2 regions of the Herbaspirillum seropedicae genome follow, and region 1 is predicted to be linked to the other one. Evidence: predicted binding sites of a transcription regulator. Region 1 holds the regulator's gene; the other holds the start of a gene.
What was found. Region 1 encodes LexA, which represses DNA repair genes until DNA is damaged. Its sites were predicted from a motif close to ACTGTATNNNNATACAGT; they were not measured.

Region 1 (3,615 bases):
GCGCAACAGGTGTTCGTGGGCCTCGTCGATCCGGTTCAGCTTCAGGTAGGAATCGGCAATCTTGTTGTGCGCATAGGTATCCTGCGGATCGAGCAGGATGGCCGTCTTGTGGGACTCGATGGCTTCCTTGTACATCTCCATGGCATGGAAGGCCTCGCCCAGGGCGGTATGGGACGGCGCGAAACTGATCTGCAGTTCCAGCGACTTCAGGATCACAGCCACGGCTTCGTTGTAGCGTTTGCATTCGATCAGGGCGCGGCCGAGGTGGGAGAGGGGGCCGGGCGCATTGGGTTCGCGCTTGACGGCGTCCTCGAAGTAGGCGACCGAGGCTTCCGGGTCGTTCTTCTCGTGCAGCGCATTGGCCAGGCCTATGCGCGAGGCGCGGTGGTCCCGGTCGATGCGGATGGCGTGTTCGTAGAGGGCGATGGCTTCGTCGATGCGATCCTGGCTCAGCACCGTGCCGGCCAGGTTGCTCATGTATTCGGCGTTTTCCGGATCGGCTTCGATGGCCTTGCGCAGATAGGCTTCGGCGTCGGCGAACTTGCCTTCGTGCATGGCCACCAGTCCGCGCGCATGATTGGCGAACACCAGCGTGGGATTGCGCGACAGGACCGCCATGCATAACGCCTTGGCTTCGTCGGTCTTGCGGCTATCCAGCAGGTCAAGCGCCTTGCGCACGTCGAGCAGGTCTTGCAGGGGATGCTTGGGCGGCGGGGTGGCCGGCTTGCCGTGCTTGTTGCTGTTCTTGCGCGTCGACATCGAAGGGGGTCCTTGTGGTTGGGTGCTGTAGTTGCACCGGATATAGCTTTCCAGCAGGGATGATATGCGCGCCGAAGTCCAGGCGAAGAGGAAAACAGAAAGCAAAAAACCTTCGTTTTAGACGAAGGTTTTGCATGAACGGGTGCTTCCGGGCCGCAGTGCAGAGCTTTCTGCGGCGCGGTGGCGGCCCCTGGCGCCTAGTTCCAGCTGCGCATGAGCCCTACGGCCAGGCCTTCCAGGGCGAACTGTTCTTCGTTGGGCTTGACGATGATGGGTTTGAAGTCGGGATTTTCGGGGAAGAGGGTGATCACCGAGCCGGTCTTCTGGTAGCGCTTGACCGTGACTTCGTCAGCCAGCCGGGCCACGACGATCTGGCCATTGCGGGCCTGGTCGGTCTTGCGCACGGCCAGCAGGTCGCCATCGAGGATGCCGGCGTCGCGCATGGACATGCCGCGTACCTTGAGCAGATAGTCCGGCTTGCCGGAGAACATGGCTGGGTCGACCTGGTAGGTCTTTTCCACGTGTTCCTGTGCCAGGATGGGGGAGCCTGCGGCCACGCGCCCGATCAGCGGCAGGCTCAGTTGCATCAGGGCCGGGTGGGGCAGCGCCATCTGGCGGCTGGCAGCCTGGCCGCCCGGTTCGCGCAGGCGGATGCCGCGCGAGGTGCCGGGCGAGATCTCGATGGCGCCCTTGCGCGCCAGGGCCTGCAGGTGCTCTTCGGCAGCATTGGCAGAGCGAAAGCCCAGCTCTGCGGCAATCTCGGCGCGCGTGGGAGGGAAGCCGGTGTTCTCGATGGCGTTCTTGATCAGGTTCAGGATTTGTTCCTGGCGCGCGGTCAGTTTGAGCATGGAAGGGCCTTTCTCTCGGGGAAGGCTGTGTGGATGAACAGTCTGTATTTTTATACAGGTGCAATCCTTGTGTCAACGGCAACATGCATTTCCAGCGGTCGAAAAAGCGGCTTTTGCGGTTTTTCTTCACTTATGTTCACTTATGGATAGATGGGCAGCTGGCCCTCTATATATAGAGGGGTTGAAAATGGTGAGGGGATCGCTCTCTTCCTGCGCCCAGCGCCTTCCTGCGTCTTCTTGTCCTTCAATGAAGGTGATTTGTCTCTGCCAGGCGTCGGTCGGACCTGCCGATGATTGCTGTTCTATCCAAAAGCTTGTATGATCTTGGGTTTTCCTCTTCCCACACCCGTCTTGACGCCGGGGTGGGCGTCTTCAATAAGTCCATAAGGAGTCTACATGCGTCATTATGAAATCGTATTTATCGTCCACCCGGACCAAAGCGAGCAAGTGCCGGCGATGATCGAGCGTTACAAGGGCATCGTCACCACCCGCGGCGGCAAGGTCCACCGTGTCGAAGATTGGGGTCGTCGTCAACTGGCCTACCAGATCCAGAAGCTGGCCAAGGCTCACTACGTCTGCCTGAACATCGAAGTCGACAGCGAAACGCTGGCTGAAATCGAAACCGGCTTCAAGTTCAACGACGCCGTCCTGCGCCACCTGACCGTCAAGATGAAGAAGGCCGAAACCGGTCCTTCCCCCATCCTGAAGGCAGTGCAGAAGGAAGACGCGGCCAAGAGCCGTACCGAAGCTCCGGCAGCTTAAGCGCTGCGAACATCGCGGAGAGTGAACCAGTTTCAAGTCATCGCCAGCCTGGCCGAACGTGATGTCCTACGTTATACGCCGGCCGGTATACCGATTGTCACTGCCAGGTTGCAGCATCAGTCGGAACAGGTGGAAGCTGGCATGAAGCGTCAGGTCGAATTCGAGATCGCGGCGCTGGCAGCGGGGGAAATCTCGGGTGCGCTCAACAGGGCGGCACTGGGTGAAATCTTCCGGTTCACCGGCTTTCTGGCCCGCAGGAATCGCAACAGCAAGAGCGTCGTGTTTCATATCGTTGATTTTGGCCCGGTCGCGCCGGATTGAGCGGCGCAAGGTAGCCAAACAGACCTTACCCAATTTTTAGATACAGGAGCCAACCATGGCATTCGGTAAAAAGTTCGATAAAAGCAAGCTGAAAAACAAGCGTCAACAGCAAAACCCGCTGTTCAAGCGCAAGAAATTCTGCCGTTTCACCGCCGCTGGCGTTGAACAGGTCGATTACAAGGACGTGGACACCCTGAAGGACTTCGTCCAGGAAAACGGCAAGATCATGCCGGCACGCCTGACCGGTACCAAGGCCCACTACCAGCGTCAAGTTGACACCGCCATCAAGCGCGCGCGTTACCTGGCCCTGCTGCCGTACACCGATCTGCACAACGCGTAATCTGCGCCGAGAAATAGGAGAAAAACATGCAAGTCATTCTGTTGGAAAAAATCGTGAATCTCGGCGGTCTGGGTGATGTCGTGCGCGTCAAGGACGGTTTCGCACGCAACTTCCTGATCCCGCAACGCAAGGCCCGCCGCGCTACCGATGCAGCCATCGCTGAATTCGAAGCCAAGCGCGCTGAACTGGAAAAGGCTGCTGCCGAGAAGCTGGCCGCTGCCCAAGCCCAAGGCGAAAAGCTGGCCGGCGCTACCGTTGAAGTTTCGCAGAAGGCCGGCGTTGACGGTCGTCTGTTCGGTTCGGTGACCAACTTCGACATCGCTGAAGCCCTGGGCAAGAAGGGCTTCGCCGTGGAAAAGGCGCAAGTGCGTCTGCCCAACGGCCCGCTGAAGATCGTTGGCGAACACCCCGTGTCGGTGGCTCTGCACACCGACGTGGTGGTCGATGTCACCATCGCAGTCAAGGGCGAGCAAGCGTAATACGCCTGTTTGCTGCAATTCGTTTTGCAATAGAAAAGCCGGGTTCGCCTGGCTTTTTTATTGTCAGTTTGATCAAGATATCCCGCTTCTGGCGGCCGCATTGGCC
Region 2 (3,615 bases), 1.6 Mb from region 1:
TCACCACTGTCGATATGCACCTGGGCCAGCGAGAGCAGGTCGGTGGGTTGTGCGGTCAGCGAGCCCTTGGTGTGCTTGAGCACCTTGTCATAGGCTTCGCGCGCCTGGTCCAGGTGGCCGCTGCGATAGGCCACATCACCCACCAGCCGGCTGCGGCGCGCCGAAGGGATGATTTCCGACGAGCGCGTGAGCGCCTCCAGCGCACCTTCCTGGTTGCCCTGGGCCTCGTCGATCTGCGCCAGCAGGTCATAGGCGGCGATGAACTGCTTGTTCTGCGCCAGCACATCCTCGACGATGGCGCGAGCGTCGTCCATCTGGCCGGCCACGATATTGCAACGGGCCAGGCCGATCTTGGCCCAGACCAGGTCGTCACGCATGCCCAGCGCCTGCTTGTAGACCTCGCGCGCCTCGTCGACGCGGCGCTGCTCGATGAGCAGCGTCCCCTTGGTCTTCATGATCTCCACGATCCACTTGGGCGCCGCCTTGAGCACGTTGTCGCATTCGGCGATGGCGCCGCTGATGTCCTTGCGCTTCATCTTCTCGGTCACCGGCAGCATGGCGTGCTGCTTTTCCAGCAGGCGGTCCACGCGCTCGGCGATGCGGCTGGCCGTCAGCGGCTTGAGCATGTAGGCGTCAGGCTGGAACTCGGCCGCGCTGGCCACCAGGTTGTAGCCGCTCTCGGCGGTGACCATGATGAACATGCAGGTCGGCGAGAGCATGTTCTGGGTGCGGAAGAACTCCAGCAGCTGCTGGCCGTTGCTTTCCTTGTTCAGGTTGTAGTCGCAGATGATCAGGTCATAGTTGCCCGATTGCACGAAACGGATGGCCTCATCAGGCGTGGCGGCCTGATCGACCTTGGTCACGCCCAGCTGTCCCAGGTGCATGCGGATGTTCTGACGCATCGTCGGCATGTCGTCGATGATCAGGCTGCGAAGGGCGCTGATATGGCTGAAAGGCACTAAACTCATGGGAACAATGTATCCAACGATGTGGACTGCAAAATATTGCTGTAATGCAATAAGCGTCAAGATGGCGTAGTTTTACACTTATATTGACGTAAAGCTGACGAAAAATTCTACCAAGTCGCGAGTGTGCCGTTTTTTTGCCGCCCTTGCATCATTCCTCTGCGATTTAGCCGCTTGGAGGGACCGCGACTCTCTTATAATTGTGGTTTTCCTTCCGAACGCTTCTCGGGCGACGAACAAAACGCTTGCACGAAGCACTGTTTTTTTATACAGTATCGCTCTATCGGGGCGTTGAACCGATGCGCGCGGCGAGGCCGCAGCGACATTGCGTTAGATATTGCGCTGTATTGCCGGTCCACCGGCCGCCCCAGCATCACATTCCCCGGGTACCCCTTCTTCACGACATTTTGCCGAGAGAGACTTATGGACGACAAAAAAGCTGCGAACAACTCTGAGAAGAGCAAGGCGCTGGCCGCCGCGTTGGCACAGATTGAAAAGCAGTTTGGCAAGGGCTCGGTGATGCGCATGGAAGATGGCGTCATCGCCGAGGAAATCCAGGCGGTCTCCACTGGCTCACTGGGCCTGGACATCGCCCTGGGCATCGGCGGCCTCCCGCGTGGCCGCGTCATCGAGATCTACGGCCCGGAATCCTCGGGCAAGACCACCCTGACCCTGCAATCGATTGCCGAGATGCAGAAACTGGGCGGCACCTGCGCCTTCATCGATGCCGAGCACGCACTGGACGTCACCTATGCGCAAAAGCTGGGTGTGAACCTGAACGACCTGCTGATCTCCCAGCCCGACACCGGCGAACAGGCCCTGGAAATCTGCGACGCCCTGGTACGTTCCGGCGCCGTGGACCTGATCGTGGTCGACTCCGTGGCCGCACTGACCCCCAAGGCTGAAATCGAAGGCGACATGGGCGACTCCCTGCCTGGCCTGCAAGCCCGCCTGATGTCGCAGGCGCTGCGCAAGCTGACCGGCAGCATCAACCGTACCAATACCACGGTCATCTTCATCAACCAGATCCGCATGAAGATCGGCGTCATGTTCGGCAACCCCGAAACCACCACCGGTGGTAATGCCCTGAAGTTCTACGCCTCCGTGCGCTTGGACATCCGCCGCACCGGCTCGATCAAGTCCGGCGACGAAGTCATCGGCAGCGAGACCAAGGTCAAGGTCGTCAAGAACAAGGTCGCTCCGCCGTTCCGCGAAGCCCACTTTGACATCCTGTATGGCGAAGGCACCTCGCGCGAAGGCGAGATCCTGGACCTCGGTTCCGAGCACAAGGTGGTCGAGAAGTCCGGCGCCTGGTACAGCTACAACGGCGAGCGCATCGGCCAGGGCAAGGACAATGCCCGCAACTACCTGAAGGAACATCCGGAACTGGCGCGCGAGATCGAAAACAAGGTCCGCGTGGCCCTGGGTGTGCCGGAACTGGCCGGTGGCGAAGCCGAAGCCGAAGCGAAAGCCTCCTGATCTTCCGCTCCCTCATTCATGCGCCTGCGTGGCGGCTGGGTTTGCCTGAGCCGTTGCCGTCAGGGAGGCGTTTGATTGCCCTGCGCCTGCCATGTGCTGCTGTTCTGGCGGGCGATGGGGTGCTGTCGTAGTCGCCATATCTTGTTTGTTCCGCGTTGCGGGCAGGCAGGGTATGGGTACCGAACTGCGCTTGTTTTGCCGCATTACTGCATCATTGCATCACCGCTTCATTGCATCATCGTCTCACTGCATCACCCTTTCATTGCATCCTTGCCTCACCGTTGCGATGCCCTGAATGGTTTTTACTGCATCAGCTTCCCGTGTATTCATCTGCTCCTTCGTCCGTGTAATCGAACGTCATGCCCAGACCGCCGATCAGCCTGAAAGCACGGGCGCTCAAATATCTCTCTTCACGTGAGCATAGTCGTCTGGAACTTGCGCGTAAGCTTGCCCCTTACGCGCAAGAGGGCGACGACATCGAAGCGCTGCTCCAGTGGCTGGAGCAGTCCCGCTTCCTCTCCCAGGAACGTTTTTCCGAATCGCTGGTGCATCGCCGCGCTGCGCGCTATGGCAACCAGCGCATCCTCTCCGAATTGCATGGCCACGGCATCGAAGGCGAGGCCATCGCCGACCTGAAGGCGGATCTGGCCGCTGGCGAAGCCGAGCGGGCCGCCCAGGTGCTGCGCCGTAAATTCACTGCCCCGCCGGCCGACGCCGAGACCCGCGCAAAGCAGATGCGCTTCCTGCAGCAGCGCGGCTTTTCCCATCGCAGCATCCGGGAGGCCTTCCAGACCGCCTGGCTGGACGAAGACGATCCGAGCTGACCGCGCCTTGTATCACTGTCGGCGTCATTGCCCCGAGGTAATTGCTGGGGCAATTCGGCAGGCCGTTTTTCTCGACGTCCGGGACTTGGTGCGCGACCTATCCCGGCGAGTGGTAATTTCTCCTCTTTCTCCGGCCTGTTAGCGCTACCAGCCAACAGCCCGTCTTGCCTGTGCTAAAATTCGGAAGTTTTTGCTGCGGCGCGCAAGCCTGAGGAGATATCGCCGGTAGCCGGTTGTCAATACGGCGCCACGATGTAAGGCCCACGACAGCAGCAGGAATGGATAATGCGAACGCACTGGCGCAAGCTGGCGCGTCACGAATATCAGACCAACTAAAGCAGACGGCA

Region 2: recA (recombinase RecA) is a predicted target of LexA. The motif match lies at 1,222-1,239, and genes of this name have one in related genera.

Annotation. Positions count from the first base shown of each region.
Region 1 is NZ_CP011930.1:2,333,740-2,337,354, forward strand. Features, by position in the region: gene ACP92_RS10325 (tetratricopeptide repeat protein) at 1-759, opposite strand, end outside; gene lexA (transcriptional repressor LexA) at 957-1,607, opposite strand; gene rpsF (30S ribosomal protein S6) at 2,004-2,369, shown strand; gene priB (primosomal replication protein N) at 2,391-2,690, shown strand; gene rpsR (30S ribosomal protein S18) at 2,746-3,030, shown strand; gene rplI (50S ribosomal protein L9) at 3,057-3,509, shown strand.
Region 2 is NZ_CP011930.1:718,581-722,195, forward strand. Features, by position in the region: gene ACP92_RS03265 (tetratricopeptide repeat-containing response regulator) at 1-968, opposite strand, end outside; gene recA (recombinase RecA) at 1,389-2,444, shown strand; gene recX (recombination regulator RecX) at 2,804-3,268, shown strand.